Regions from separate parts of the Xanthomonas boreopolis genome, predicted to be linked through region 3. Evidence: predicted binding sites of a transcription regulator. Region 3 holds the regulator's gene; each other region holds the start of a gene.
The links. Region 3 encodes FliA, which starts transcription of late flagellar genes. Its sites were predicted from a motif close to TAAAGTTTNNCNNNCNNNGGCCGATAA; they were not measured.

Region 1: a site for FliA is predicted at 3,001-3,027, ahead of M3M27_RS03230 (methyl-accepting chemotaxis protein). Genes of this name have one in related genera too.
Region 2: a site for FliA is predicted at 5,414-5,440, ahead of M3M27_RS19190 (methyl-accepting chemotaxis protein). Genes of this name have one in related genera too.

The regions. Positions count from the first base shown of each region.
Region 1 is NZ_CP097162.1:706,489-716,798, reverse strand. Features, by position in the region: gene M3M27_RS03240 (FAD-dependent oxidoreductase) at 1-1,022, shown strand, start outside; gene M3M27_RS03235 (M28 family metallopeptidase) at 1,218-2,876, opposite strand; gene M3M27_RS03230 (methyl-accepting chemotaxis protein) at 3,077-5,212, shown strand; gene M3M27_RS03225 (hypothetical protein) at 5,723-5,959, opposite strand; gene M3M27_RS03220 (M16 family metallopeptidase) at 6,046-8,919, shown strand; gene M3M27_RS03215 (hypothetical protein) at 9,162-10,061, opposite strand.
Region 2 is NZ_CP097162.1:4,273,942-4,284,251, forward strand. Features, by position in the region: gene acs (acetate--CoA ligase) at 35-1,978, shown strand; gene M3M27_RS19185 (response regulator transcription factor) at 2,096-2,761, shown strand; gene M3M27_RS19190 (methyl-accepting chemotaxis protein) at 2,915-5,383, opposite strand; gene M3M27_RS19195 (aldo/keto reductase) at 5,690-6,742, shown strand; gene M3M27_RS19200 (amidohydrolase family protein) at 6,739-7,590, shown strand; gene M3M27_RS19205 (SDR family oxidoreductase) at 7,835-8,617, shown strand; gene M3M27_RS19210 (fumarylacetoacetate hydrolase family protein) at 8,642-9,496, shown strand; gene M3M27_RS19215 (L-fuconate dehydratase) at 9,560-10,310, shown strand, end outside.
Region 3 is NZ_CP097162.1:2,196,948-2,207,257, forward strand. Features, by position in the region: gene M3M27_RS09635 (STAS domain-containing protein) at 1-117, opposite strand, end outside; gene M3M27_RS09640 (chemotaxis protein CheW) at 230-1,246, opposite strand; gene M3M27_RS09645 (ParA family protein) at 1,243-2,025, opposite strand; gene motD (flagellar motor protein MotD) at 2,025-3,002, opposite strand; gene M3M27_RS09655 (flagellar motor protein) at 2,999-3,739, opposite strand; gene M3M27_RS09660 (hypothetical protein) at 3,819-4,190, shown strand; gene M3M27_RS09665 (chemotaxis protein CheA) at 4,230-5,972, opposite strand; gene M3M27_RS09670 (protein phosphatase CheZ) at 6,178-6,795, opposite strand; gene cheY (chemotaxis response regulator CheY) at 6,795-7,187, opposite strand; gene M3M27_RS09680 (RNA polymerase sigma factor FliA) at 7,300-8,049, opposite strand; gene M3M27_RS09685 (P-loop NTPase) at 8,046-8,936, opposite strand; gene flhF (flagellar biosynthesis protein FlhF) at 8,923-10,310, opposite strand, start outside.

The sequences.
Region 1 (10,310 bases), 1.5 Mb from region 3:
ACCGCATCGTCGCGCTGAGCGTCTGCACGCGGCCGTTCCGCGCGCAGGGACCGCGCATCGAGGTCGAACGCATCGGCCGCAGGCAGGTCGTCCACAACTACGGCCATGGCGGCAGCGGCTGGTCGCTGTCGTGGGGCAGCGCCGAGCTGGCGGTGCGGCTCGCGCAAGCCGCCGGCGCCCGCGACGGGCTGGCGGTGATCGGCTGCGGCGCGATCGGGCTGACCACCGCGCTGGTGGCGCAGCGCGCCGGCCTGCGCGTGCGCATCTACGCCAAGGAACGCCCGCCGGAAGTGCGCTCGTTCTTCGCCACCGGCGTGTGGTCGCCCGGCTCGCGCGTATGCACGGCCGAGCACGCCACGCCCGAATTCCGCAGGCGCTGGGAAGAGATGGCGCGGATCTCGTTCCGCCGCTACCAGACCCTGCTCGGCCTGCCCGGCGAGCCGATCGAATGGCGCGACGGCTTCGTGCTCTCCGACGTCCCGTTCGACCAGCCCGTGCCCGGCGCCGAGGACCACGAGCCGGAGTATCCGCACCTGGAACGCGAGCTGCTCGCCGACCTGGGCCCCGGGACGACGCCCCTCGCCGCCGGCGAACATCCCTTCCCGGTACCGTTCGCCGCCCGCTACACGCAGATGACCTTCAACATCAGCGCCTACTCGCGCATGCTGCTGGACGACTTCCTGCAGGCCGGCGGCGAACTGCGCACGCGCGAGTTCGAGAGCCCGCGCCAGTTCGCCGACCTGCGCGAGAAGGTGATCGTCAACGCCACCGGCTACGGCGCGCGCGCATTGCTAGGCGACGAGAGCATCGTCCCCGTGCGCGGCCAGACCGCACGGCTGGTCCCGCAGCCGGAAGTGGACTATGGCCTGTACTGGCGCGGCCACAACCTGAGCGTGGTGCCGCGCCGCGACGGCATCCTGGTCCAGGCCCAGGGCCCGCGCGACTTCGGCAACGCCGACGCCACGCCGGACCGCGCCGCCTCGGAAGCGGCCGTGGCGCAGCTGGCGAAGTTGTTCGGGTAGGTCCCTTCTCCCGTTCACGGGAGAGAAGGTGGCGCGCAGCGCCGGATGAGGGCGCTTCAAGTGAAGCGATCTACCGCATCCCCCATCCGCCCTTCGGGCACCTTCCCCCGCAGGCGGGGGAAGGGAAGTCGGCGCCGGTCCAGAACACACCATGGGAGCACCTTCCCCCGCAAGCGGGGGAAGGGACGTTGGGACTCACTTGCGCTCGGCGGCGCTCGCGTCGCGGGTGGCGCGGAACTCCGAGTCCTGGCTCCAGTTCGGCCACTGGCGCGAGTCGGCCAGCTGCATCCCGAGCCTGTACAGCACCGCCAGGTCGCGCGCGGCGCCGGCGAAGGTCCAGTCGCGCTGCCATTCGTCGCCTTGCTGGTGGTAGCGCTTGGCGGTGTAGTCGTCGGCCGCGGCCTTGCCGGCGGCGATGCCGCCGCTCTCCCAGTCCTGGCCGGCCGAGTACGAGATCGCCGGCACGCCGCGCTTGGCGAAGGAGAAGTGGTCGGAGCGGAAGAAATAGCCGGCTTCCGGCTTCGGATCGGGCGTGTAGCGCAGGTTCCAGCCCTGCTTGGCGACGGTCTTCAGGTCGTCGAGCAGTTCCAGCTTGGCGGTGCCGTAGATGCCGAAGTCGCGCGAGGGCACGAACGGGCTCATGCCGTCCATGTTGATCACCGCCACGGTCCTGGCCAGCGGGTACAGCGGCTTGGAAGCGTAGAACTCGGAGCCGAGCAGGCCCTTCTCCTCGGCGGTCACCGCCAGGAACACCACCGAACGCTCCGGCCTGGGCCCGTTGGCGAAGCCGCGCGCCAGTTCCAGCAGCGCCGCGGTGCCGCTGGCGTTGTCGAGCGCGCCGTTGAAGATGGTGTCACCCCGCGCATCCGGCTTGCCGACGCCGATGTGGTCCCAGTGCGCGCTGTAGACCAGCGTCTCGTCCGGGTACTTGCTGCCTTCCAGCCGCGCGACCACGTTGTGCGAAGTGATCACGTCGCGCTTGACCTGGTAGCTCGCGCTCAGGCCCTCGCCCTTGAGCGCCACCGGCTTGAAGCCGCGCGTGGCGGCCTGCTTCTTCAGCGCGTCGAAATCCAGGCCGGCGTCCTTGAACAGCTGCACCGCCAGGTCGCGCTGGATCCAGCCCTCGACCTTCGGGTGCGCCGCCGCCGGGTCGTCTCGCACCACGTCGAACATGGTGTTGGTGTTGGAACTGGCGACCGTGGCCCAGCCGTACGACGCCGGCGCGGTCTCGTGCACGATCAGCACGCCGAGCGCGCCCTGGCGCGCGCCTTCCTCGTACTTGTAGGTCCAGCGGCCGTAGTAGGTCATGCCCTTGCCGTCGAAATCGCCCTGGCCGGTCTCGAAGTCCGGGTCGTTGATCAGCACGACGGCGATCTTGCCCTTCAGGTCCACGCCCTTGAAGTCGTCCCAGTTGCGCTCCGGCGCCTTGACGCCGTAGCCGACGAACACCAGCGGCGCGTTGGCGATGTCCACCGACGTGGAGCCGTCCATCGCGGCGCGGACCGCGATCTCCTTGCCCTGGGTCAGCGCCTGCGTCTTGCCCGCGACGCCCAGCGCCAGCTTCGGCGTGCCGACGATGTCGGCGCGCTGCAACGGCACCGCCTGGGTCCATGCGCGGGTGCCGCCGGCCTGCAGGTCGCCGCCCGGCTGCAGGCCCGCCTCGCGGAACCGCTCGACCAGGTAGGCGATGGTCTTCTCCTCGCCGGCCGTGGCCGGGGCGCGCCCCTCGAACTCGTCCGACGCCAGCACCTTGACGTCCTGCGAAATGCGCTTGCCGTCGAAAGCCGGCGTGGCCGCCATCGCCAGCATCGGCGCCGCCGAGAGCGCCAGCACTCCCACCAGATGTCTTTTCACCGCGAACCCCCGCTCTATCGAAACAGCGGTCGAGTTTAGGCCAAGACCCCGGGGCCCCGGGATGTGCCGGATGGCCTGGGTGGCTCCACATGAACGGGGTCATGCCCGGCCGCCGGCCGCCCGGTCAATTTTCCGCCACCGGGGCCGATATCGCGGGCGATGTTCGAATACGAAGACACTCCATGAACCCGCTCGCCTCGTTGCGCCGCCGCGTCGCCGACCTCCCCGTCACCCGCAAGTTCGTCCTGCTCTGCGCGCTGCTGGCGCTGGGCGTGGTCCTGCTGGCCATCGGCGCCGCGCGCCTGCAGTACCTGGACCTGGTCGAGGCGCGCAAGCAGAGCGTGAAGACCCAGGTCGACATGGGCATGGACATGATCGGCCACTACGCCGGCATGGCCGCGCGCGGCGAGATCAGCACCGCCCAGGCCAAGGCGCTGGCCCGGTCGGCGCTGGCCTCGGTCCGCACCAACAACGGCGTGGACTACTTCTTCATCGCCGACCCGCAGATGCGCATCGTGATGCATCCCACGCGCAAGGCCGGCACCGACATGAGCGGCTACCGCAGCGATGCCGGCGAGTACGTCTACCGCGACATCCAGAAGGCCGTGGCCGAGGGCGACGGCTTCAGCTACTACTCCGCGCCCAAGCCGGGCCAGAAGACCCAACTGCCGAAGATCAGCTACGCACGCGCCTTCCCCGAGTGGAACTGGATCCTGGCGATGGGCGTCTACGCCGACGACATCCAGCGCGAGGCGTGGGGATTCACCGGCTGGGTGACGCTGATCGGCGCCGGCGTGGTGGTGGTGATCACGGTCCTGTCGTGGCTGATCGCCGGGTCGATCGTCGTGCCGCTGCGCGCGGCCACGCGCACTGCCGAGGCGATCGCCGGCGGCCGGTTCGACAACGCGATCGCCGCCACGTCCAAGGACGAGACCGGCCAGCTGCTGGCCAGCATGGACCAGATGCAGCACCAGCTGCAGCGCTTCAACGGCGAGATGCAGACCATGATCCGCCTGCAGCAGGGCGAGGACATCGGCCATCGCATCCCGGAGGATTTCCCGGGCGACTACGGCACGCTCGCGCGCGGCGTCAACACCGTGCTGTTCGAGCACCTGGACGCGATCAACGACGCGATGGCGGTGATGGACGAGTACGGCCGCGGCGACCTGCGCCGCGACATGCGCCGCCTGCCCGGCCAGCGCGCGCGCCTGCACGAGGCGCTGGATGCGGTGAAGGCCAACCTGTCGTCGATCAACGGCGACATCGCCCGCCTGGCCGAAGCCGCCGCGCATGGCGATTTCTCCGCGCGCGGCGACGAATCCCGCTACCAGTTCGCCTTCGCCGAGATGGTGCGGGCACTGAACCGCCTGATGCAGCAGGCGGACGCCGGCCTGGGCGACGTGGGCCGGATCATGGCCGCGATCGCCGACGGCGACCTGAGCCAGCGCGTGGACGCGCGCTACGAAGGCGCGTTCGGCCACCTGGCCGACGCCGCCAACCGCACCGCCGGGCAGTTGGCCGCGATCGTGCGCGGGATCCAGCATTCGGCCCGTTCGATCGACACCGCCGCGGCGGAGATCGCCACCGGCAACGCCGACCTTTCCAAGCGCACCGAGAGCCAGGCCGCCAACCTGGAGGAAACCGCGGCGTCGATGGAGGAGCTGACCTCGACGGTACGCCAGAACGCCGACCACGCCCGCGAGGCGGACAAGCTGGCGCAGAACGCCGGCCAGGTCGCCGGCGAAGGCGGCCGCGTGGTCGAGCAGGTGGTGGCCACGATGGCGTCGATCCAGGAGGCCTCGGCGCGCATTGCCGACATCATCGGCGTGATCGACGGTATCGCGTTCCAGACCAACATCCTGGCGCTCAACGCCGCGGTGGAAGCGGCACGCGCCGGCGAACAGGGCCGCGGCTTCGCCGTGGTCGCCAGCGAAGTGCGCGCGCTCGCGCAGCGCTCGGCGCAGGCGGCCAAGGAGATCAAGGCGTTGATCGACGACTCGGTGGAGCGCGTGGCCCAGGGCTCGGCGCTGGTCACCAGCGCCGGCAGCACGATGTCCCAGGTGGTGGAAGCGGTGGAGCGCGTCACCGGCATCATGGCCGAGATCACCGCCGCCTCCCAGGAGCAGTCGGCCGGCATCGAACTGGTCAGCCAGACCGTGATGCAACTGGACGAAATGACCCAGCAGAACGCCGCCCTGGTCGAAGAAGCCACCGCCGCCGCCCGCAGCCTGGAAGACCAGGCCAGCCAGCTCACCCAGGCGATAGCCGTATTCCAGCTGGACGACGAATCGCACGCCCGACAAACACCGGATGTGCACTACGCGTCGGCGGCTTGAGTGGAACGCGAGCGACCTGCTGTTGCTGTTGCTGTTGCTGTTGCTCGTGATCTTGCTTTGAGCTTTCGCTTTTGACTTACCGGGGCCCCTCCGAAGCGGCGGAGACGGCGGGTAAAACCCGAAGGGCGACGTGCATGGGCTCGCCGGAAAAGGCGAAGCACTGCTTCGCCCCGGCGGGCGGGCATTCGCCGCGCGGCGAATGCCCCGGACTCGGCCGCGTAGCGGACGAGCACGTCGTTTTTCGCCGGGGCAGGATGCCCCGTCGAAAAATCCCGCCGGCTCCGCGGACCCGCAGCGCAGCTGCGGGCGCGAAGGCGGGGTGTGCTTTCTTTGGGTTACCTTTCTTTGCACAAGCAAAGAAAGGTAACTCGCCGCAAGGCGAAAGCTTTTGGGCTGTACTCGCCAAAGGCCACAACAGCCAAAGCAAAGTCCCTGGATTCCCGCCTTCGCGGGAATGACGATAGAGAGATAGCGTGGATCGGATAGGTGACGGGGAAAGTCACTGGATGATCAGCCGTTCGGCTGCTGAAAAGCGCTTCCCGCCTTCGCGAGAACGACGGCAGAAGGATCGTCCGGGTTGATAGAAAGATCACGCGAGCCGATAAAAAGCCGCTTGATGGAGAGCCAACAGGCGCGCTGATACAAAGACAACAGCAGAAGAACCAGACACCAAATCGAATAACGCAGAGACACCCGCACAACATCCAGCTCCACCCCAACCACCCCACTTGAACCAACCACCAACACCCCACTCCATACCCTCCGAAAACATTTGCATGCCGCCCCCACGCAGGCATAGCCTCCACGGCTCGAACCCGTACATGGAGCGACGCATGCCCCGCCCGCTGTCTCTGCTGATCGCCGGCCTCCTCGCCGCCGGCCCCGCCTTCCTGCCACCAGCGGACGCCGCCCCCGCCTCCTTGGCCCGGACCACTGCCGACGCCGCCATCCCCGACATCGCCTACGAGCGCTTCACCCTGCCCAACGGCCTGACCGTCGTGGTGCACGAAGACCACAAGGCGCCGGTGGTGGCGGTCAGCATCTGGTACCACGTCGGCTCCGCGGACGAACCGGCCGGCAAGACCGGCTTCGCGCACTTGTTCGAGCACCTGATGTTCTCCGGCTCGGAGAACCACAAGGGCACCTACTTCGCCCCGTTCGAGCAGGCCGGCGCCACCGACCAGAACGGCACCACCTGGTTCGACCGCACCAACTACTTCGAGACCGTGCCGAGCACGGCGGTGGACATGGCGCTGTGGATGGAGTCCGACCGCATGGGCCACCTGCTCGGCGCGATCGGCCAGAAGGAGCTGGATACCCAGCGCGGCGTCGTGCAGAACGAGAAGCGCCAGGGCGAGAACCGCCCCTACGGGCGCGTCGACCAGAACATCCTCTCCCACCTGTTCCCGGCCAACCACCCGTACCAGCACGACACCATCGGCTCGATGGAAGACCTCGACGCGGCCTCGCTGGACGACGTCAAGAACTGGTTCCGCGACTACTACGGCGCCGCCAACACCACCCTGGTGCTGGCCGGCGACATCACCGTGGCCGAAGCGAAGGCCAAGGCGGAGAAGTATTTCGGCGACATCCCGGCCGGCAAGCCGGTGCCGCGCCAGCAGCCGTGGATCACGCCGCTGGCCCGCCAGGCCCGCGGCGTGCAGCACGACCACGTCGCGCAGCCGCGCATCTACCGCACCTGGGTGGCGCCGCAGCTGGGCAGCGACGACGCGATCCGGCTCGACCTCGCCGCCACCGTGCTCGGCGGCGGCAAGACCTCGCGCCTGTACCAGCGCCTGGTCTACCGGGACAAACTGGTGGACGACGTGTCCGCCAGCCTGCAGCCGTTCGCGCTGGCCAGCCAGCTGCAGATCCAGGCCGACGTGAAGGACGGCGTGGACCCGGCCAAGGTCGAGGCCGCCATCGACGACGAGCTGAAGAAGTTCCTCGCCGAGGGCCCGACCGCCGACGAATTGCAGCGCGCGCAGGTCGGCTACCGCGCCGGCTTCGTGCGCGGGCTGGAGAAGGTCGGCGGCTTCAGCGGCAAGGCGGTGATCCTGGCCGAGGGACAGGTCTACCGCGGCGACCCGGGCGCCTACCGCAAGGACCTGGAGCGCGCCGCCGCGGCCACCCCGGCCAGCGTCCGCCAGGCTGCCGGGACCTGGTTCGGCAAGGGCGACTACCTGCTGACCGTGCTGCCGGCCGGCGAGGACTTCGACCCGGCGGCCGAGGACAAGGCCGTGGTCGCGCGCGGCGCCGAGCCCGGCAAGCCGTCGCCGAAGCTGCCGGCCCCGGCGGCCTACCGCGTCGCCGGGAGCCAGGTCGACCGCAGCCAGGGCGTGCCGCAGACCACGCGGTTCCCGAGCCTGAGCTTCCCCGAGCTGCAGCGCGGCAGGCTGAAGAACGGCATCGAGGTGGTCCTGGCCGAACGCCATGCCATCCCGGTCACCCAGGTCGAACTGCTGTTCGACGCCGGCTACGCCGCCGACCAGGGCCACAAGCTCGGCACGGCCAGCTTCACCGCGCAGCTGATGAGCGAGAGCACCAAGTCGCTGGACTCGGTGGAAGTGGCCAAGCGCCGCCAGCGCCTGGGCGCCGGCATCGCCACCGGCTGCGACCTCGATGCGTGCAGCGCTTCGCTGGACGCGCTCAACGACCAGCTGCGGCCCTCGCTCGAGCTGTTCGCCGACGTGGTGCGCAACCCCGCGTTCGATGCCGGCGACATCGAGCGCGTGCGCGGCCAGTGGCTGGCCGGCATCGCGCAGGAGAAGACCCAGCCGCAAGGCCTGGCCCTGCGCACGCTGCCGCCGCTGCTGTACGGCAGCGATCATGCCTACGGCATCCCGTTCACCGGCACCGGCACCGAGGCGGCCATCCGGAGCCTCACCGCCGCCGACCTGCAGCGCTTCCACGATACCTGGCTGCGCCCGGACAACGTGCGCATCCTCGTCGCCGGCGACACCACGCTGGAGCGGATCATCCCGCAGCTGGACGCCGTGTTCGGCGACTGGAAGGCGCCGGCGTCCCCGGTACCCAGGAAGAACGTCGCCCGGGTCGCGGCCCAGCCGAAGCCGCGCGTGTTCCTGATCAACCGCAACGACGCGCCGCAATCGCTGATCCTGGCCGGCCTGCTGGCGCCTTCGACCAAGGACCCGGCCGACCTCGCGATCGGCGTCGCCAACGACGCCTTCGGCGGCACCTTCACCTCGCGCCTCAACATGAACCTGCGCGAGGACAAGCGCTGGGCCTACGGCGCCTTCAGTTTCCTGATGGACGCGCAGGGCCAGCGGCCGTTCCTGTTCTACGCGCCGGTGCAGACCGACAAGACCGCCGAGTCGGCCGCCGAGGTGCTGAAGGAAGCCAGCGAAGTGGTCGGCGCCAGGCCGCTCACCGGCGAGGAAGTCGACAAGATCAAGAACCAGAGCATCCGCGCGCTGCCCGGCAGCTACGAGACCACCCACGCCGTGCTCGGCGCGATCGAGGGCATCGTCCAGTTCGACCGCCCCGACGACTACGTGCGCACGCTCAAGGCGCGGCTGGAAGCCATCGGCCAGCCGCAGGCGCAGGCGGCGATCAAGCAGATCGTCGCGCCGTCGTCGATGACCTGGGTGATCGTCGGCGACCTCGGGAAGATCGAGGCGCCGATCCGCGCGCTCAACCTCGGCGAGGTGCAGGTGATCGATGCCGACGGCAAGCCGGTGAAGTGAGGCCCGGATGACGCGGCGCCGTAGCGATGGCGCCGCGTCTGCCTCACCGTCGTAGGAGCGGCTCCTGTGGGAGCGGCTTCAGCCGCGAAGGGGCTTTCTCATTTGAACCCCTGCACAGGGACGTGCAGGCTGTTGCAGAGGGATCTGCATGAAGGCCTCGTCGCGGCTGAAGCCGCTCCCACAGGGCCGCTGCTTTCTCGGTAGAGTCCCATCGCGGCTGAGGCCGCTCCTACGGAACCTACTTACCCGCACGTCGTCCACTGCTTGCGCGCGTACCACAGCGCGCGTCGCGCCAGGTCGTAGGCGCTGTCGGCCTGGCGCGGCAGCAACTGCTCGGCCATCACCGGGTCGGCACCGTGCGCCAGGGCGTGCTCCACGCGCTCCAGGTCGGCCAGGTGCGTGCGCGCCGGCGCGAGCAACTGCGTGCGCCGCGCGGCATTGCAGGCGGTCGGCAACGCCTCCAGCGACGCCAGCTCCTCGCGGATGCGGCGGCTGGCACCGCCCTTCAGGTCCGGCACGTCCTCGTGCGCGATCGGCGCGGCCTTGTAGGCATCGCCGGTGGCTTCGCTGCCCAGGTCGGCCTTGTTGCCGGCCAGCGCGGGGTTGAACCGCACGTCCGGCGGAGGCCGCGCCTTCACCGTCTGCACGTCCTTGCCCCAGATCAAGCCGTTGATGCGTTTCATACCGCGGTTGAGGCCCTGCATCGCTACGTCGCCGAGCGTGCCGTCGCTCTTCCAGTCCTTCTCGAAGCGGGTCTCGCGGTAGTCGACCGGGTTGGGCCGCTCCAGCACCTTGCGCGCCTTGTCCAACGCCCTCTCGTCGGTCATGCCCGGCGGCACCGCAGCGTAGCCGGGGTCGAGCGGATCGACCACCTCGCCCATCCGCACCTTGCCTTCGCGCGTGTACAGCTGCGCCTGCGTGCCATTGGAACGGGCCGGTACCGGCGGCGGGGCGGATGGCGCGATGGCGGGCGTCGCCTGCGCAGGACGGGCCGGCGCAGGCGGCCGGGCGTCCGCCGGTACGCGTGGCGGCGGCGCCTCTTGGGTCGGCGGCAATGCCGGCTCGCGCGGCAGGAAGGTCACCCGCATCGCCGAGGCCTGGCGCGCCACCTGCGGCGAGGCCGGCGCCGGCACGTGCAGCAGCACGCGCGCGAACAGCAGCAGGATCAGCAGCGTGCCGGCCATGGCTCCCAGGTGGGTGAGCATGTCTTCCCTGCGGCTGGGCTGCTTCACGGATAACGGAGAGTGCGGGATGCGGATGAGGGATTGTGCCGCGCCCGGGTACATGCCGGGTGCCGGCGCGTGTCCGGCGTTGCACGCTGGCGTCGCGGCCCGCCAATCTAGCGGCCGGCCCCGCCCGGCGCGTATGAATTCCGTTGCATCGGCATGCCG
Region 2 (10,310 bases), 2.1 Mb from region 3:
GGTTCCCATAAAGCTGAGTGCTAGTGAGGGTGTCATGGCTGATCTGTATCCCGTCCCGCCCGATTTCGCCGCCAAGGCGCGCGTGGACAAGGCGCATTACGACAAGCTCTACCGCGAGTCGGTGGAGGACCCGGATGCCTTCTGGGGCAAGGCCGCCGAGCGGCTGGACTGGTACGTCAAGCCGACCAGGATCAAGAACGTCAGCTACAAGCTGGACGATTTCCGCATCAAGTGGTTCGAGGACGGCGAGCTCAACGCCTCGGTGAACTGCCTGGACCGCCAGCTGGCCAAGCGCGGCGACAAGACCGCCCTGCTGTTCGAGCCGGACAGCCCGGACGCGCCGAGTTACGGCGTCACCTACCGCGAGCTGTACGAGCGCGTGTGCCGGCTCGGCAACGCGCTGCGCAGCCTGGGCGTCGGCAAGGGCGACCGCGTCACCATCTACCTGCCGATGATCCCCGACGCGGCGGTGGCGATGCTGGCCTGCGCGCGCATCGGCGCGATCCACTCGGTGGTGTTCGGCGGCTTCGCCCCGAACTCGATCGCCGACCGCGTGATCGACTGCGGCAGCAAGCTGATCATCACCGCCGACGAGGGCCTGCGCGGCGGCAAGAAGATCCCGCTGAAGGCCAACGTCGACGCGGCCCTGAAGATCCCCGGCACCAACTCGGTCGAGACCGTGCTGGTGGTGCGCCATACCGGCGGCGCGGTGAACATGCAGGCCCCGCGCGACCGCTGGTTCCACGACGTGGTGGACGGCCAGCCGGCGCAGTGCGAGCCCGAGCGCATGAACGCGGAAGACCCGCTGTTCATCCTGTACACCTCCGGCTCGACCGGCAAGCCGAAGGGCGTGCTGCACACCACCGCCGGCTACCTGCTGTTCGCCAGCTATACCCACGAGACCGTCTTCGACCTGCGCGAGGACGACATCTACTGGTGCACCGCCGACGTCGGCTGGGTCACCGGCCACAGCTACATCGTCTACGGCCCGCTCGCCAACGGCGCCACCGCGCTGATGTTCGAGGGCGTGCCGAACTATCCGGACGTCTCGCGCTTCTGGAACGTGATCGACAAGCACAAGGTCACGATCTTCTACACCGCCCCGACCGCGATCCGCGCGCTGATGCGCGAGGGCGAGGAACCGGTGAAGAAGACCTCCCGCGCCTCGCTGCGCCTGCTCGGCAGCGTCGGCGAGCCGATCAATCCCGAGGCGTGGCGCTGGTACTACGAGGTGGTCGGCGACGCGCGCTGCCCGGTGGTGGACACCTGGTGGCAGACCGAGACCGGCGGCATCCTGATCTCGCCGCTGCCCGGCGCCACCGACCTCAAGCCCGGCTCGGCCACGCTGCCGTTCTTCGGCGTGCGCCCGGCGCTGGTCGACGCCAACGGCCAGGTCCTGGAAGGCGCCACCGAAGGCAACCTGGTGCTGCTGGATTCCTGGCCGGGCCAGATGCGCACCGTGTACGGCGACCACCAGCGCTTCATCGACACCTATTTCCGCACCTATCCCGGCACCTACTTCACCGGCGACGGCTGCCGCCGCGACGAGGACGGCTACTACTGGATCACCGGCCGCGTGGACGACGTCATCAACGTCTCCGGCCACCGCATCGGCACCGCCGAGGTCGAGAGCGCGCTGGTGTCGCACCCCAAGGTGGCCGAGGCCGCGGTGGTCGGCTTCCCGCACGACATCAAGGGCCAGGGCATCTACGCCTATGTCACGCTCATCGCCGACGAACAACCCAGCGAGGAGCTGCACAAGGAACTGATCGCCTGGGTGCGCAAGGAGATCGGCCCGATCGCCTCGCCCGACCACCTGCAATGGGCGCCGGGCCTGCCCAAGACCCGCTCGGGCAAGATCATGCGCCGCATCCTGCGCAAGATCGCCGAGAACGCCCCGGACCAGCTCGGCGACATCTCCACGCTGGCCGACCCGTCGGTGGTCGATTCGCTGGTGAACGAGCGGCTGGCGCGCTGAACGGCCGGGATTGGGGATTCGAGATTGGGGATTCGCAAGAGCGGCTCCCTTGCCCGGCCTGGCTTCCCGCTATTGCTGTTGCGAATCCCCAATCCCCCCATCCCGAATCCCCGCCCCATGCCTACCCTGCTGATCGCCGACGACCATCCGCTGTTCCGCGAAGCCCTGCGCGGCGCGGTGCAGCGGGTAATGCCCGGCGTGCAATTGTTCGAGGCCGACAACGTCGATGCGTTGTACAGCCTGGCCGATGCGCACGCCGATGCCGACCTGCTGCTGATGGACCTCAACATGCCCGGCGCGCAGGGCTTCTCCGCGCTGGTGCACCTGCGGGCGCTGCATCCGCAGTTGCCGGTGGTGGTCGTGTCCGCGCGCGAGGAACCGACCGTGATGCGCCGCGCGATCGACCACGGCGCGTTCGGCTTCATCCCCAAGTCGGCCGATTCGGACACCATCGGCCAGGCGCTCTCCACCGTGCTCGACGGCGAGCGCTGGATCCCCGCCGAGGCGCGCAACCTGCCGCCGACCGACCACGAGGAACGCGAGGTCGGCCAACGCCTGCGCGAACTCACCCCGCAGCAGTTCCGCGTACTGCAGATGCTCGGCGCCGGCCGCCTGAACAAGCAGATCGCCTACGACCTGGGCGTGTCCGAGGCGACCATCAAGGCCCACGTGACCGCGATCCTGCGCAAGCTCGGCGTCACCAACCGCACCCAGGCGGTGCTGATGGCCGGCAAGCTCGCCATCGACGCCGACGGCATCGTGCTGCCGCCGGAAGAGGACTGAGGCCGGCCGCAGGAAGGAACACCTGTGTGTGCACTGTGGGAGGGACTTCAGTCCCGACAGGCGTCACCGGCAAGACGTCGGGACTGAAGTCCCTTCCACGAGATCGTGGGCAGCAGCGCAATGCGGCGCGCGTCGACACGCCGATCCGGCCGCTCACGCGGCCTGGAACGCCGAGGACTCCTGCGGTTGCACCACCGCGAAGCTGGCGGCCGCCTCGGCCAGGGCGTCGGCCTGTTCGAGCAGGTGGCGGGCGGCGGCCGAGGACTCCTCGGCGAGCGCGGCGTTCTGCTCGGTGCCGTGGCCCATGCGGCGCAGGCGTTCGTCGATGCCGCGCACCGCGGTGCCCTGCCGCCCGGAGGCCTGGTGGATCTGCTCCACCACTTCGGCGACGCGCTGGGCCTTTTCGAGGATCTCCTCCATGGTGGCGCCGGTGGATTCCACCAGCCTGGCGCCGGCCTCGACCTGCTGCAGGGATTCGTCGATCAGCCTGCGGATCTCCTGCGCCGCCTGCGCCGAGCGTTGGGCCAGGTTGCGGACTTCGCCGGCGACCACCGCGAAGCCGCGGCCGTGCGTGCCGGCGCGCGCGGCCTCCACCGCGGCGTTGAGCGCGAGCAGGTTGGTCTGGAACGCCAGGTCGTCGACGGTGGCGACGATCTCGCCGATGCGCCGCGACGAGCCGCGCAGGCGGCCCATGCCGTCCACCGCCGAACGGGCGACTTCGCGGCCGTGGCGCGCGGCGTCGCTGGCGGCGGCCGCCATCGTCGCGCTGGCCTGGGCGCGACCGATGTTCTCGTCCACCTCGGCCGAGACGTGCGCCATCAGGCCCATCGCCGCCTGCAGGTCGCTGGCCTGGCGTTCGGTGCGGGTGGACAGGTCGGAAGTGCCGCTCGCCATCTCGTCGGCCGAGGCGCGCACGGCCTGCGCGGAATGCTGGATGTCGGTGACCATGCCGTTGACCTGCCCGATCGCGGCGTTGAGGCCGTCGCGCAGTTGCGCGTAGACGCCATGGTGCTCGCCGCGCATGCGCTCGCGCAGGTCGCCGCGCGCGAACGCGTCCATGACCCGGGTGACCTCGAACAGGCGCGCCTGCATGCTGCCCAGCAGGCGGTTGATGCTCTCGGCCAGCACCGCGACGAAGCCGCTCTTGCCCGCGGTGGCGATGCGCTGGTCGAGATGGCCCTGCGCCGCGCGCGCGACCAGTGCGGAGACCTCGCCTTCGATGATGCGTTCCAGGCGAAGGTCCTGCCATTCCAGCACCAGGCCGATCAGCGCCGCGTCCTCGAACACCGGGCTGATCCGCAACAGGAACCAGGTATCGCCGAGCGCGATCTCCTCCTGGCACGAGGTGCCTTCTTCGGCCACGCGCCGGGCGATGGCCGCGGCCTGTTCGCCGAGCAGGTCCAGGTGCGTGCCGATCCGCCCTTCCGATTCGACGCCCGCCGCGGTGAACGCCGCCTGCAGCGCGGCGTTCGCATAGACGATGGTGCCCTCGCCGTCGGCCACCATCACCGGCGCCTGCGCGGCATCGAGGGCATGGCGCACGCGGCTGTTCTCGCGGGCGACCGCGCGCCCGGCCTCGATGCGCTCGCGCAGGCTCGCCTGCATCTGCAGCAGCGTGCGCGAAAGCAGGCCGATCTCGTCGCGCGGGTCGCGCACGGCGAGCGCGCCGTCGAGGCGTCCATCGGCGATGTCGCGGGCGAAGTCCACCGCCGCCGCCAGCGGCCGCACGATCGCCCGCAGCAACAGCACCAGCATGCTGACCAGCACCAGCGCGACCGCCAGCAGGGTCGCGACGAACACCAGGTCCATGTGCGCGCGTTCGCGCGCCTGCCGGACGCGGCCGTCGCGCAGCGCCGCCTGCTGCTGCGCGCGCAGGGCGGCCAGCGCCGGCTGCACGCGCGCGGCGATGTCGTCCAGCGCCTGCGACTCGCTGTCCATGCCGAAACGGGAGGCGGCATAGGCGGTGAAGCGCTCCTGGTACTGCTGCATCAGCGCGCGGATCTCGTTCTTGCGCGCGTCCGGGATGCGGGCCTTCTGCAGCAGCAGCTCGAACGCCATGCTCTGTTCGCCGAACCGGTCGGCGAACGCCTGCTCGCGGCGCAGGACGAAGTCCTTCTCGTACCGGCGCATCGTCAGCATCGAGGCCTGCAGCCGCGGGTTGTCGTATCGCGCGAGCAGGTCCTCCACGCCATGCACGGCATCGCGCAACTGGCCTTGCAGGCCGTCGTCGGCGGTGTGGCCCAGTTCGGCGACGCGCGCGTCCAGCGAGCGGCCCGAGTCGGTGTAGTCCTTCAGCGCAGCGCGCAGCGGATCGGGCTTCTTCGCCGCGACCGGCAGCGCGGCGGCGGCGCGTTCGAGCGCCTCCAGCGCCGCGCGGAAGCGGGCACCGCTGTCTTCCGAGAACGAAAGCGCATACTCCGACTGCAGCCGGCGCGCCTCGGCAAAGGCCTCGGCCACGCGCTGGGTACGCGCGTCTTCCTGCTGGAAGCGCTCCACGCGCGCGTCGCCGGCGGCGATGCCGGCGCCGACGCGCCAGTAGGCGAAACCGATCAGGCTCAGGCCCAGCACCAAGGCGACCAGGCTGAAGCGGAGCTTGCGGGCGATATCCATCGAGAGCGTCATGGGGGAGACCGGAGCAGAAATACGCACCCGGTATCGACGCTGGAAGTGGATTCTTTAGCCCGGATGCCGGGGCTTTCAGGAGCGACCGCGGCGGATGCCGCCCGAACCGGCGGCACGGCCTGCGCAAGGGCACGATAGGCCAGGCGCGATGGCGCCATCACACCACCGGGCCATGTCGATTGGATGACGCGGATGCGACGGCCAGCGCGCCGGATTGGCCGCGCTGCATCGCAACATGATTTTTACCAGTGACTCGTATATTCATATACGAACATCACCGACCAACCGGTCCTGCGGGGTTCTCCAATGCACGACAGCGCGCCCGCGCTTCCATCGCAGGTATCCGCTCCGGCCGCGGACGCCGCGCGCCGGATCGGCGCGACTTCGGTGCGGGTGTCTCCGCTGGGCTTCGGCGCCGCGCCGATCGGCAACCTCTACAGCGAGGTGGACGAGGTCGACGCGCTCGCCGCGGTGCGCGACGCGCATGCCGGCGGCATCCGCCATTTCGACAGCGCGCCCTACTACGGCTACGGCCTGAGCGAAGCTCGGCTGGGCCGCGCCCTGGCCGGGCTGCCGCGCGCGGGCTACACGCTCTCGACCAAGGTCGGCCGCCGCGTGATCGAGGACCCAGGCGCGCCTGCCGGGCGCGACGGCTTCGCGGTGGCCGGTTGGCGCGCCGAGTTCGACTACAGCCGCGACGGCGTGCTGCGCGCGTTCGAGGGCAGCCTGGAACGCCTGGGCACCGATCGCATCGACATCCTGCTGCTGCACGACATCGGCCGGCTCACCCACGGCGAGCGCCATGCCGGCGTGCTGCGCCAGGCGCTGGACGAGGCGTTGCCGGCGATGGCCGAGCTGAAGGCGCAGGGCGCCTGCGGCGCGATCGGGCTGGGCGTCAACGAGCAGGACGTGGCACTGGAAGTGCTGGCCGAGTTCGCCCTGGACTGCGTCATGCTCGCCGGCCGCTACACCCTGCTCGAACAGCAGGGTGCGCGCGCGTTGCTGGAGGAGGCGCAACGCCGCGGCCTCTCGCTGCTGGTCGCCGGCCCCTACAACTCGGGCTTGCTGGGCGATCCGCGCGGCCCCGGCAGCACCTACGACTACGCGCCCGCCGATGCGGGCACGCTGGCGCATGCGCGGCGGCTGTACGCGGCCTGCGCTGCGCACGGCGTGGATACCGGCGCGGCGGCGCTGCAGTTCCCGCTGGCGCACCCGGCCGTGGCCACGGTCGTGGCCGGCCTGCGCACGCAACGGGAAGTGGAGATCGCCGTGGCGCGCCTGCGCGCGTCGCTGCCCGCCGACCTATGGCGCGACCTGCGCGCGCAGGGCCTGCTCGAGGACGACCTGCCCACGCCATGAAGCGCGTCGATGCCCACCTGCATTTCTGGCAGCTGTCGCGCGGCGACTACGACTGGCTGACGCCGGCGTTGGCGCCGCTGTATCGCGATTTCCTGCCGGAACACGCGGGCGCCGCGCTGGAAGCGGCCGGGGTGGACCGGGTCGTGGTGGTGCAGGCGGCGGCCACCGAGGCCGAGACGCGCCATCTGTTCGCGCTGGCGAAGTCCGAGCCGCGCATCGCCGGCGTGGTGGGCTGGACGGATTTCGAGGCGACCGACGCGCCGGCCCGCATCGCCGCGCTGCGTGCCGACGGCGGCGGGCTGCTCAAGGGCCTGCGGCCGATGGTGCAGGACCTCGCCGATCCCGCGTGGCTGGCGCGGCCGGCGCTGGATCCGGCCTTCGATGCGCTGGTCGCGCACGACCTCGCCTTCGACGCGCTGGTCCGCAGCGTCCATGTCCCGGCGCTGGAAGCGCGGCTGCGACGCCATCCGCAGCTGCGCGTGGTGATCGACCATGCCGCCAAGCCGGACATCGCCGCCGGCGAGTTCGATGCCTGGGCGGCGGCGCTGGCCGCGCTGGCGCGGCATCCGAACGTGCACTGTAAGCTCTCCGGCCTGCTCACCGAAGCCGCGCCCGGCGCCGACGCCGATACCCTGGACCGCCATGTCGCACACCTGTTCGCGCAGTTCGGCCCGCGGCGCGTGCTGTGGGGCAGCGACTGGCCGGTACTGACGCTGCGCGCGGACTATGCACGCTGGCTGGCGATCGCGCGGGCGCTGCTGGAGCGCCATGCGCCGGGCCACGAAGCGGCGGTGTTCGCCGACAACGCCGCGGCGTTCTACCGGCTGCCGCCCGGGGCGCCGGCATGAGGTCTTTTTGGCGAGTCCCTCGCACAAGCTCCGCACATCCTTGTGCGGGGTCCCTGTTTTGGCGAGTCCCTCGCACAAGCTCCGCACATCCTTGTGCGGGGTCCCTGTTTTTGCGAGTCCTTCGCAAAGGCGCCGCACGTCCCTGTGCGGGGTCCCTGTTTCTGCGAGCCCTTCGCAAAGGCGCCGCACGTCCCTGTGCGGGGTCCCTGTTTCTGCGAGCCCTTCGCAATAGCCCCGCGCGTCCATGCGCGGGGTCTTTTCTCCACTTCCCACGAGGTCTCCGATGAACCGTCTGCAAGGCAAGCGTTGCCTGATCACCGCCGCCGGCGCCGGGATCGGCCGCGAGAGCGCGCTGGCCTGCGCGCGCGAGGGCGCGCTGGTGCTGGCCACCGACGTCGACGCCGCCGCGCTCGATGCGCTGGCCGCCGAGCATCCGGCGATCGCCGTGCAGGCGCTGGACGTCACCGATCCGGCCGCGATCGCGGCGCTGGTCGAGGCGCAGGGCCCGTTCGACGTGCTGTTCAACTGCGCCGGCTACGTGCACCAGGGCAGCATCCTGGACTGCGATGCCGAGGCCTGGCGGCGCTCGTTCGCGATCAACGTCGACGCGATGTACCACACCTGCCGCGCGGTGCTGCCGGGCATGCTGGCGCGAGGCCGCGGCAGCATCGTCAACATGTCCTCGGTCGCCTCGAGCATCAAGGGCGTGCCCAACCGCTTCGCCTATGGCGCCACCAAGGCCGCGGTGATCGGCCTGAGCAAGGCGATCGCCGCCGACTACGTCGCGCGCGGCATCCGCTGCAACGCGATCTGCCCGGGCACGGTGAAGACGCCGTCGCTGGCGCAGCGCGTGGCCGCGCTCGGCGGCGACGAGCAGGCGGTGTGGAAGAGCTTCACCGACCGCCAGCCGATGGGCCGGCTCGGCGACCCGCGCGAGATCGCGCAGCTGGTCGTCTACCTGGCCTCCGACGAATCGTCCTTCACCACCGGCCAGACCCACGTCATCGACGGCGGCTGGTCCAACTGATCCCGCTCCAGGAAGAGGAACCCCATGAAACTCGTACGCTACGGCGCACCCGGCCAGGAACGCCCCGGCCTGCTCGACGGCGAGGGCCGCATCCGCGACCTGTCGGGCATCATCGACGACATCGCCGGCGAGCACCTGACCGCGCGCGGCCTGCAGCGGCTGCGCGCGCTCGACTCGGCCTCGCTGCCGAAGGTGGACGGCGAGGTGCGCTACGGCGCCGCGGTCGGCCGCGTCGGCAAGTTCATCTGCGTCGGCCTGAACTACGCCGACCACGCCGCCGAATCCGGCATGGAAGTGCCGAAGATGCCGGTGCTGTTCATGAAGGCCACCACCGCGATCAGCGGGCCCAACGACACCGTGGTGATCCCGCGCGGCTCGAAGAAGACCGACTGGGAGGTCGAGCTGGGCGTGGTGATCGGCGACGTCGCGCGCGACGTGCCGCTGGAGGAGGCGATGAAGCACGTCGCCGGCTACGTGGTGGTCAACGATTTGTCCGAGCGCGAGTTCCAGCTCGAGCACGGCGGGCAATGGGTCAAGGGCAAGAGCGCCGACACCTTCGGCCCGATCGGCCCGTGGCTGGTCACCGCCGACGAGGTGCCCGACCCGCAGGACCTGTCGATGTGGCTGGAGGTCAACGGCCACCGCTACCAGGACGGCAGCACCCGCACGATGGTGTTCGGCGTGGCCGAGCTGGTCAGCCACATCAGCCGCTACATGACGCTGATGCCGGGCGACGTCATCAGCACCGGCACGCCGCCGGGCGTCGGCCTGGGCCAGAAGCCGCCGGTCTACCTCAAGCCGGGCGACGTGATGGAACTGGAGATCCAGGGCCTGGGCCGGCAGCGCCAGGCCGTCGTCGCGCATCCGCGCGAGGCGTAATGCCGCTCGAAGCCCCTCTCCCGTCGGGAGAAGGAAATAGCATCTCCCTCCACCTGGATCCCCATGAACACCATCGTCGCCCTCGAAACCCACGACGTCCGCTTCCCCACTTCGCGCGAACTCGACGGTTCGGACGCGATGAATCCCGATCCCGACTACTCCGCCGCCTACCTGGTGCTGCGCACCGACGCCGCAGACGGACTGGCCGGACATGGCCTGGTGTTCACCATCGGCCGCGGCAACGACGTGCAGACGGCCGCGGTGGCGGCCCTGGCCGACCACGTCGTCGGCCTGCGCGTGGAAGATGTGGTCGCCGACCTCGGCGGCTTCGCGCGCCGGCTCACCAACGATTCGCAGCTGCGCTGGCTCGGCCCGGAAAAGGGCGTGATGCACATGGCGATCGGCGCGGTGATCAACGCCGCCTGGGACCTGGCCGCGCGCCGGGCCGGCAAGCCGCTGTGGCGCTACATCGCCGAACTCGCGCCGGAGCAGCTGGTCGACACGATCGACTTCCGCTACCTCACCGACGCGCTCACCCGCGACGAAGCGCTGGCGCTTCTGCGTGCCTCCGAGCCGCACAAGGCCGAGCGCATCGCCGCACTGGTCGAGCAGGGCTACCCGGCCTACACCACCTCGCCCGGCTGGCTGGGCTACTCCGACGAGAAGCTGGTGCGGCTGGCGAAGGAAGCAGTGGCCGACGGCTTCCGCACCATCAAACTGAAGGTGGGCGCCAGCGTCGAGGACGACATCCGCCGCTGCCGGTTGGCGCGCGAGGCGATCGGCCCGGACGTCGCGATGGCGGTGGACGCCAACC
Region 3 (10,310 bases):
GACCTGGCCGGCATCGAGCATCAGCTGTCCCGCCTCGGCGAGATAGGGCGCGAGCTTCTGCTTGAGGTCGGCGCTGGTCTCGATGCCGAGATCCTCGCCCAGTGACACTGTGCTCATCGGTGCTCCGGAAAGACGATTGCCCAGGCGGTATCGGCAGGAAGCGGCCAAGCTTGAGGGGGAATGTCGATGTGCGAAGCGGGCCGGGGGGGCGTGGCCCCGGGGCCCGGCGTCACTGCAACAGCTGCGAGGCATCCAGCAGGATCACCGGGCGCTGGCCGAGGCGTGCCACGCCGCGGAAGAACTGGTTGGAGATCTTGCACAGGCGGGTGTTGTCCGGCGGCTCGATCTGCTGGTCGGTCAGGGTGGTGACGTCCTCCACGGCCGAGACCCGCAGGCCCATCGTCTCGCCCTGTTCCTCCAGGACCACCACGCGGGTATCGGGATCGGCCGCGACCGGCTGCGAGCCCAGGTACAGGCCGAGGTCGAGCACGGGCACCACCAGCCCGCGCAGGTTCATGATCCCGAGCATCGAGCGCGAAGTGCCGCGCAGGCGCAACAGCGGGGTCGGCAATACCACTTCCTGCACCTTCAGCAGTTCCAGCGCATAGGCCTGTTCGCCGCAGCGCAGCCGCAGCCAGCGCGAGCTGCGTTCGGCGGGCTGCGGCGGGACCTGGGCGCGGTCCGCGTCGTCGGGGCGGAACAGGGCCTGGATGTGCGGCGGCAGCCGGGCGGGCTGCCCCGCTGCCGACCGGGCCGGCAGCCGGGACTTGGACATCGCCGGCGGGTTCGTGGCGGCCTTGCTGCGCGCGGGCGCGCTTTCGAGGGCAGCGGGCTTGGCGGGCGCGAACGCGGGGTCGTTCTCCATTTCCGCGATCAGGTCGGCGGCCATGGGATCGACGAGTGCCGGAGCGCTCGCCACCCCGGCGACCGGGGCCTTGGCCCGATCGGCCGGTGCATCGGCGAAGGCGGGATCGGCCAGCATCTCCGCGATCACGTCCGCGCCGACATCCACGGGTGCGCGGGCTTCGGCGGCGAAAGCCGGGTCGGCCATCATCTCGGCGATCACGTCGTCGGCGATCGTTGCGGCAGACGCGTCCGGGCCCGCGGCGGGCGTGGAGTCTCCGCACGCGGCGGCAGGCACCTCGCCGGTCGCGGATGCGGCCGCCGGGGGCGCCTGCGCGGCACTGCAGGCCACCGCCTGCAGCAGGCCGTCCAGGTATTCGTCGAGCACCTCAGTGCCGTTCACGCGGCCTGCTCCATGCGCGCGGCGTCGTTGGCGAGCATCCACTCGAGCGCGCGGCGGTACGCGGCCAGGCCGCGGCCCGGATAGTCGTCGGTGCTGGCCGGCGAGGTCAGCAGGTCGACGTTGCTGATGCGGGTGTCGACCGGGATCGCGTCTTCCCACACGCGCTCGCCGTAGCGCGCCTGCATCTCCTTGAGCGATTCGTGGCCGGCGCGGGTGCGGCGGTCGAACAGGGTCGGCAGGATCGACAGCGGAAGCTCGCGCCGGCGCGAGCGCTGCACCATGTCGGCGGTGCGCACCATGCCGGCCAGGCCGTGCAGCGCCAACGGCTCCGCCTGGGTGGGGATCACCAGGTGGTCGGCCGCGGCCAGCGCGTTGATCATCAGCAGGCCGAGCGTCGGCGGGCAATCGAGCAGGATGTAGTCGTGCGCGCGGCCGTGCCGTGCCAGGGCGTTTTGCAGGGCCAGGCCGAGGCCGGGCTGGTTGGCGCTGCGTCGCTCCAGCGTGGCCAGGGCGGGTTGCGCGCAGACGTAGGCCAGGCCCGGGATGTCGCTTTCGCGCAGCAGCGTGGACAGGTCGGCGGGCGGGGTGCCGAACAGGTCGAGCACGCCACGCGGCGGCGGCTCGGCCGGCACGCCGAAGGCGCGGGTCAGCGAGGAGTGCGGGTCCAGGTCGACCAGCAGCACGCGATGCCCGAGCGCGGCCAGGCCGCGGCCCAGGGCCAGCGTCGTGGTGGTCTTGCCCACGCCGCCCTTCTGGTTGGCGATCGCCCAGATGCGCATCAGTTCACTCCTTCGATGACCGCGGGAACGCTCTTGACGCCGCGGCTGCCGGGGACGACCCCGGCGGTTTGCGATTCGGTTGCCTTGGTGGGGTCCGGCGACGTCGCCTGCAACGGCGGCGTCAGTTCCGGGGCGAGGCTGGCGTCGGAGTCGGCGAGGATGATCAGCACCACCCGCCGGTTCGCGTTGCGACCGGCCTCGCTGGCGTTATCGGCACGCGGGCGGAATTCTCCATAGCCGACCATCGCCAGCCGCTGCGGCGCGATGCCCTCGTCGACGAACAGGTGCACCACGCTGGCGGCCCGTGCCGTGGACAGCTCCCAGTTGGACGGGAACTGCGCGGTGGCGATCGGCTGGTTGTCGGTATAGCCCTCCACGCGCACGCCGTTGGGCGCCTCGCGCAGGACCGTGGCGAGCTTGGCCAGGGTGTCGCGGGCATTGCGGTCGAGCAGGGCCGAGCCGGTCGCGAACAGGATGTCGCTGTGGATCTCCACCTCGATCCACAGGTCGTGGCGGCGCACGGTGATCAGCCGGGCGTCGACCAGCGGGGCCAGCGCGCGGGTGAGTTGCCGGGCGACCTGGTCCATCTGCCGCTGCGCGCGCGCCAGCCGGTCCTGGTCGCGCAGCGACACCGGCATGCGCATCTGCGAGGCCATCGACGGCAGCAGGGTGGGGTCGGGCGCCGGCGACGGCGCGGTCGGCCCTTCCTTGGCGCCGGACTTGATCGGCGAGGGCCGGTCCCAGTCGGACCCCTGCAGCTGGTGGTTGCCGACCTGCACCGGGTTGATGGTGCGCGGGGCGCCGCCGAACGCGGCGGTCAGCGCGTCGGCCATCACGCGGTACTTGCCCTCGTTGATCGAGGAGATCGCGTACATCACCACGAAGAAGGCGAGCAGCAGCGTCAGCAGGTCGGCGTACGGGATCGCCCATGCCTCGTGGTTGTTGTGCTCTTCGTGGTGCTTGCGGCGGGCCATCAGTGCAGGAAACCGGCCAGCTTGGCCTCGATGTTGCGCGGGTTCTCGCCGTGCGCGATCGCGATCAGGCCCTCGATGACCATCTCGCGCTCGTTGCTGGCGTGGTGGATCACGCTCTTGAGCTTGGCCGCGACCGGCAGGAACAGCAGGTTGGCCGAGGCGATGCCGTAGATGGTGGCGGTGAAGGCGGCGGCGATGCCGTGGCCGAGCTTGGACGGGTCGGCCAGGTTCTTCATGACCGCGATCAGGCCGAGCACGGCGCCGATGATGCCGAGCGTGGGCGCATAGATGCCCATGCCTTCGAACACCTTCGCCGCGGCGAGGTCCTGCCGCTCCTGGTTGGACACTTCGATCTCCAGCATGTGGCGCATGGTTTCCGGTTCCACGCCGTCGACCAGCATCTGCAGGCCCTTGCGCAGGAAGGCGTCGTCCTGGCCGTCGAGCTGGCTTTCCAGGCCGAGCAGGCCCTGGCGGCGCGCGATGTTGCTCCATTCCAGGATCTGCGCGAGCAGCGCCTCGCGCTGGCTGGCCGGCGGGTTGAACACCCAGCCGACGATCCGGAAGGCGCGGCGGAAGATCGCCGGCGAGGTGTGCAGCAGGATCGCCGCGAGCGTGCCGACGATGACGATCAGGAAGGCGGCGGGCGACCACAGCGAGGCCAGGCCCGCGCCCTTCAGGACGCTGCCGCCGACCACGGCGATCAGCGCCAGCACGATACCGGTGAGACTGAGCTTGTCCATGCAAGCGGTATCGGCGCGGGCGCGGGGGACTTGATAGCGCTTCATAGCGCTTCGCCGGGGGAATCGGTCACAAAGCGGCGTGAAGCCGCGTGAAGCGGGCGTTGGCGGATCGGGCGACGGCCAGCGCTATCTTCGCGGCATGCCACTGCGTCATTTCGTTCATGTCATCGGGTTCGAGGTCCCGGTCCATGGCAAGGCCCGGCCCGATGAACCGCTGGTCGTGCTGCTGGACAAGGTGCCGGTCGAGCGGTGGCGCGCGGTATTCCAGGAATGCGCGGAGGAACTGGTGCCCGGGCTGCGGCGCGGGGCGCCGACGCTGCAGGACGACACGATCCGGTTCCTGGTGGCGGGGCCGATGTCGCACAGGCAGGCGGCGGACATCCGCGGTTTCGTCGACCGGGTCAACCGTTTGACGTTCCTGCAGGACCGGGGCTCGTTCCAGCCGTTGTGAGCGCCAGGGAACCAACGGGCCCGCAATCGCGGTGGCCGCTCAACCGTCGCTGGCGCGCAGCCCGTCCACGTCGAGGATCAGCGCCATGCGGCCGTCGCCGATCAGGGTGGCGCCGGCATAGCCGGGAAGGCCGCGCAGCACGCGCGGCAACGGCTTGATCACCACTTCCTCGCGGCCGCGGACCTGGTCCACGACCAGGCCGAACCGGGTATCGCCGGCCTGCAGCAAGACCACGGTCAACAGCGGGGTGGGGCGCGGATCCAGCGACAGCCAGCGGCGCAGGTCCACCAGCGGCAAGGTATGCGAGCGGCGGTCGAGCACGGCGCGGCCGTCGAACCATCCCAGCGAGGTCTGCGGCGCGTGCAGCACCTCCACGACGCGCGCCAGCGGCAGCGCGTAGACGTCCTCGCCGGCCTGCACCAGCAGGGTCGGCAGGATCGCCAGGGTCAGCGGCACGCGGATCATGAAGCGGGTGCCGCGGCCGAGTTCCGACTGGATCTGGATGGTGCCGCTCAGCTCGCGGATGCGCGACTGCACCACGTCCATGCCGACGCCGCGCCCGGAGATGTCGGTGACTTCGGTCTTGGTCGAGAAGCCCGGCAGGAAGATCAGGTGCAGGCATTCGTCCACGCTCAGGCGCGCGGCCGCCTCGTGGTCGATCAGGCCCTTCTCGCGCGCCTTCTCGCGCAGCCGTTCCGGATCGATGCCGGCGCCGTCGTCCTGGATCTCGATGCTGACGTAGTCGCCTTCCTGCTGGGCCGACAGGCGCACGCGGCCGCTGCGCGGCTTGCCGCTGGCCTCGCGCAGGTCCGGGTCCTCCACGCCGTGGTCGATCGCGTTGCGGACCAGGTGCACCAGCGGATCGGCCAGGGCTTCGACCAGGTTGCGGTCCAGCTCGGTCTCGGCGCCGACCAGTTCCAGCTCGACCTCCTTGCGCAGCGAGCGGGCGACGTCGCGCGCGACTTTGGGAAAGCGCGAGAACACCTTGCCGACCGGCTGCATGCGCGTGCGCATCACCGCCGACTGCAGGCGCGCGGTGGCGATGTCGAGGGTGCTGACGGCGCGGTCGAGTTCCTCGTCGCGGATGCGCGCGCGCAGCGTCTTCAGGCGATTGCGCGCCAGCACCAGCTCGCCGATCAGGTTGACGATCGCGTCCAGGCGCTTGGTGTCGACGCGGACGGTGTGTTCGGCTTCGGCGGCCGGCTTGGCGACGGGCGCCGATGCCCGGGTCCCGGGGGCCGGAACGGCCGCAGCCAGCGGCTTTGTGCCGGGCGCGGCGCGGCCGTGCAGTTCGTCGAGCAGGGACTCGAACTCGTCCTCGCCGATCAGGCCATCGTCGTGGGACGCTGCAGGCTGGGGGGGGCTGGCCTGCGCCTTGCCGGATCCCGTCGCCGGCGGTGGCTCGCTCCCGGCATCGAACTGGGCGATCAACGCCGCCGGCACCTGCTCCGGTTCCCGCCCGGCGGACAGCGCATCGAGCATCGCCTGCAGGTGGTCCAGCGACTGCTGCGCGGCATCGAAGTGATGGGGGGCGAGCGTCGCCTGCCCGGAACGCGCGCGGCCCAGGGTTTCCTCGGCCGCGTGGCACAGTTCGACCATCGGCTGCACGCCGAGGAAGCCCGCGCCGCCCTTGAGCGTGTGGAAGCCGCGGAACACCGCATTGAGCTGGGTCGCGTCCTCCGGCGCCTGTTCCAGCGAGACCAGCTGCTCGCCGAGGCGGTCCAGGATCTCCTGGGCCTCGACGATGAAGTCGGCGACGATGTCGTCGGGAACGGCGCTCATGACCGCTCGCTCCCTGGAACCGTCGGCAAGGCCTTGGTCGTCATTCCCGCGAAGTGCTTTCCAGCAGCCGGATGGCTGGTGAGGCGGGAATCCACCGACGTGGACCTGCCATTCGCAGGGTTTGCCCCATTGCAACGTCCCGGGATTCCCGTTCTCGCGGGAATGGCGGTCGTTTCGGGACGCCTCATGCTCACGTGCAAGGCTCCTACAGCCCCAGTCCGGACAACAGGTCGTCGGCGTCGTCCTGCGAGACGGCGTGGTGGTCCAGCCCCTTCAGCGCGGGACCGGACAGCGCCGCGTCGGGCTTGCCGTCCTTGGGCGGCAGGCCGAGCGCGCCGAAGCCTTCGTGCACGCGCCGCACGATTCCCGCTACGCGGCGGATGATCTGGCCGGTCAGGTCCTGGTAGCTCTGGGTGAGCGCCATCTCGGTGAGGTTGTGGCGGATCTTCTCCAGGATCGCCTGCTGGTCGGCGCCCAGGCCACCGGCCTGCAGCTGGTCGGCGAGCGTGCGGCATTCCTCGGCCAGGTCCAGGGTGCGATGGCTGGCCTGTTCGGTCATCTGCACCACGTGGTCCAGGCGCGCGCAGGCATCGTCCAGCTGGCCGGCTTCCTCCGGCAGGCTCGGCAGTTCGCCCAGCGCCTGCCCGAGCTCGCGCGCGAGCCGGCTCAGGCCCTGGATCATCGGGCGCGTGCGCCAGGCGGCCAGCGCGTCGATTTCCCGGCGCCAGCCGCCCTCGTCGCCGCCCTCGAGGGCGTCCAGGGCATGGTGCAGGCGCTCGATCAGCGCGGCGCGCTCGGCGTTGGTTTCGATCGCGCTCTCCATCATGCGGTGGCCGCCAGCCGCTCGAAGATCTTGCCGAGCTTCTCTTCCAGGGTCTGCGCGGTGAACGGCTTGATGATGTAGCCGTTCACGCCGCTCTGGGCGGCCTCGATGATCTGCTCGCGCTTGGCCTCGGCGGTGACCATCAGCACCGGCAGGGCCTTGAGCTTGGGATCGGCGCGGATGGTCTTGAGCAGTTCGATGCCGGTCATGCCCGGCATGTTCCAGTCGGTGATGACGAAATCGAACGGCCCCGAGCGCAGCGCGGACAGCGCGGCATTGCCGTCCTCGGCTTCCGCGGTATTGGTGAAACCCAGATCGCCGAGCAGGTTCTTGACGATGCGCCGCATCGTCGAGAAGTCGTCCACGATCAGGATTCGCATGTTCTTGTTCACGGGGTACTCCTAGGGAAACGGAAATCTTGGCCGGGACGCGGGCCTGGGACCGGGGGGCGTGGAAAACCAGAAGCGCCGATATCCCTGCTTTCCCGAGTCCCCGGTGGCGACCTCATTCTTCATCGTCCACGCCGGTATCGGCCAACTCGAAGACCTTCAGGCGACCGCGCAGGCGCACCATCGCCTGGCCGTGGATCTGGCATACGCGCGATTCGCTCACGCCGAGGACGGCGCCGATCTCCTTCAGGTTGAGCTCCTGCTCGTAATAGAGCGACAGCACCAGCTGCTCGCGCTCGGGCAATTGGGAGATGGCCTTGGACAGTTCGCGGCCGAACTCGCCGCGCTCCACCATCTGTTGCGGGGTCGGGCCGCCCTTGGCCGTGGTATCGAGCTCGCCGTGGTCCTCGATCCGCGATTCCAGGCTCAGCACCTGGCCGCGCGCGGCATCCTCCATCAGGCGCAGGTAGTCCGGCAGCGGCATGTCCATCGCCGCGGCGACCTCCGTGGCGGAGGCGGCGCGGCCGGTTTCCTGCTCGATCCTGCGGATCGTGGCGGCGGCGTCGCGGGCGCGGCGGTGGACCGAGCGCGGCACCCAGTCGCCGCGCCGGATCTCGTCGATCATCGCGCCGCGGATGCGGATGGAGGCGTAGGTCTCGAACGAGGCGCCCTGGTCGGCGTCGTACGAGCGCGAGGCCTCGATCAGGCCGATCATGCCGGCCTGGATCAGGTCGTCGATCTCCACGCTGGCCGGCAACCGCGCGGCGAGGTGGTGGGCGATGCGGCGCACCAGGTCGGCGTGCTGGTAGACGTTGTCGGCGCTGCCGGCGCGCTGCACCGCCTTGTACTGGGCGGCGGCGTTCATGCCGCCACCCCGTTGCGCTGCTGGATGATGCGCTCGAGGAAGAACTCGACGTTGCCGCGCGCCGCGGTCGGGGCCTGCCAGCGCGAAGTGCGGCGCGCGATCTCGGCGATCGCCTGCGCCGACGGGCTGCCCGGGTAGAGCTTGGTCACCGGTTGCTGGCGCTGCACCGCCAACCGCAGCCAGTCGTCCTGGGGCACGTGGCCGAGGTAGTTGAGCGAGACGTCGCCGAGGAACTTCTCGCAGACCCGCGCGAGCTTGTCGTACAGCAGCCGGCCTTCGTTCGGGTCGCGCACCATGTTGGCGACGATCTGCAGGCGGTCCACGCCGCGCTCGCGCGAGAGCACCTTGATCAGCGCGTAGGCATCGGTGATCGAGGCCGGCTCGTCGCAGACCACGACCACCGTGTCCTGCGCGGCCTGGCAGAAGGTGAGCACGCTGTCGGTGATGCCGGCGGCGGTGTCGATCACCATCACGTCCAGGTCGCGTTCCAGCTCGGAGAACACGTTGACCAGGCCGATGTGCTCGGCCTGGGCCAGCTCGGCCATGTGGCGGCGGCCGGACGCGGCCGGCACCACCAGCACGCCGCCCGGGCCGGTGAGGATCACGTCTTCCAGCGAGCAGCGCCCCGCGACCAGGTCGGCCAGGGTCAGCTTGGGCTGCAGGCCGAGGATCACGTCGATGTTGGCCAGGCCCAGGTCGGCATCCAGCAGCAGCGTGCGCCGGCCCATGTCGGCCAGCGCCACGGCCAGGTTGGCCGAGAGGTTGGTCTTGCCGACGCCGCCCTTGCCGCCGGTCACGGCGATGCTCCGCACCGGGCCCAGCGGCTCGGCACGGGTCGTGGACAACGGGTAGGCGTTGGTCAGCTGGGCGTATTCACGCGACGGCATGGGTGTGCTCCGGAGTACAGGGCTTATCGGCAGCGCGCCGCAAATCTTCAAGGCGGAGTACGAGGCTGGCGGCGTTGGCCCGGTGCAGGTCGTCGGGGACGCGCTGGCCGTCGGTGATCCAGGTGATCGGCAACTGGTGGTCGACCACCACGGACAGGGCGCTGCCGAGCCGCCCGGTCTCGTCCAGCTTGGTCAGCACCACGCCCTGGGGCCGGGCTCCGGCGAAGCGGCGCGCCACCTCGTCCAGGTCCGAGAAGTGGGCGTTGGCCGGCAGCACCAGCAGCGAGGTGACCTGGCGTGCGGCGCGCAGCCAGTTCAACTGCGCCGCCAGGGCACGGTCGCGCTGGCCCATGCCGGCGGTGTCGATCAGCACCAGCTTGTAGTCGCGCAGGCGTTCCAGCAGGGCCATAAGGCCCTGGTCGCTGTCGGCCTCGTGCACGGCGATGCCGAGCTGGCGGCCGTAGCCGTGCAACTGCTCGCGCCCGCCGACGCGCAGGGTGTCGGTGGTGACCAGGGCGACGTCGCGCGGGGCGTGCTGGGCGGCGAAGCGCGCGGCGAGCTTGGCGATGGTGGTGGTCTTGCCGGCGCCGGTGGGGCCGACCAGCGCGATCACGCCGCCGATCTCGAGCGGATCGACCGGGGCGATCGGCAGGCGCTTGGACAGCAGGCCGAGCATCAGGCCGCGGCCCTTGTGCAGTTCGGTGTCGGCCGGGATCTGCATGGCGACGTCGCGGGTGATGCCGGCGTCGAAGCCGTAGTCGTCGAGCAGTTCCAGCGCCTGGGCGCGCACCGGCGAGCCGCGCAGGCGCTCGTCGGTGAGCCGGTTCATCTCGCGCTCGATCATCTGCCGCATCAGCGCCAGTTCCTCGCGTAGCTGCCGCAGTTCGGCGTCGTCCTGCGGCTTGGGCAACGGCGCGGGCGCGAGGGAAGGCGTGCCCGCGGCCGGTTCGGCGGGCGGCAGCGGCCGGGGCGCGGCGATCGGCGGCAACGCCGGCAGCTCGGGAGCGTCCGGCGCGGGCTGCACGAACGTGGCGAAGATCTCTTCGGGCAACTGCGCCGGGGCGCGGCCGGAAGCGGCCTTCGCACGGGCCGCGGGCTTCTCCGCGACCGGCACGCCGCGTTCGCGCGGCGCGGCGGCCGCGCCACGCCCGGGCTGCTGGCGCTGGGCAAGCGCGGCGATCATCTCGTCGGCTGGCGTGCGCGCCGGCGCGGATTCGGCGATGCCCGCCGCGGCGGCGCGCGCCGGCGGCTGGCGCACGTTGTCCAGGGCGCGCTGCACCAGCTCCTCGTCGTAGTTGCTGGCAGCGACGATCTCGATCCCTTCCTCGGTGCGCCGGTTGGACAGGATCACCGCGTCCGGGCCGTGCTCTTCGC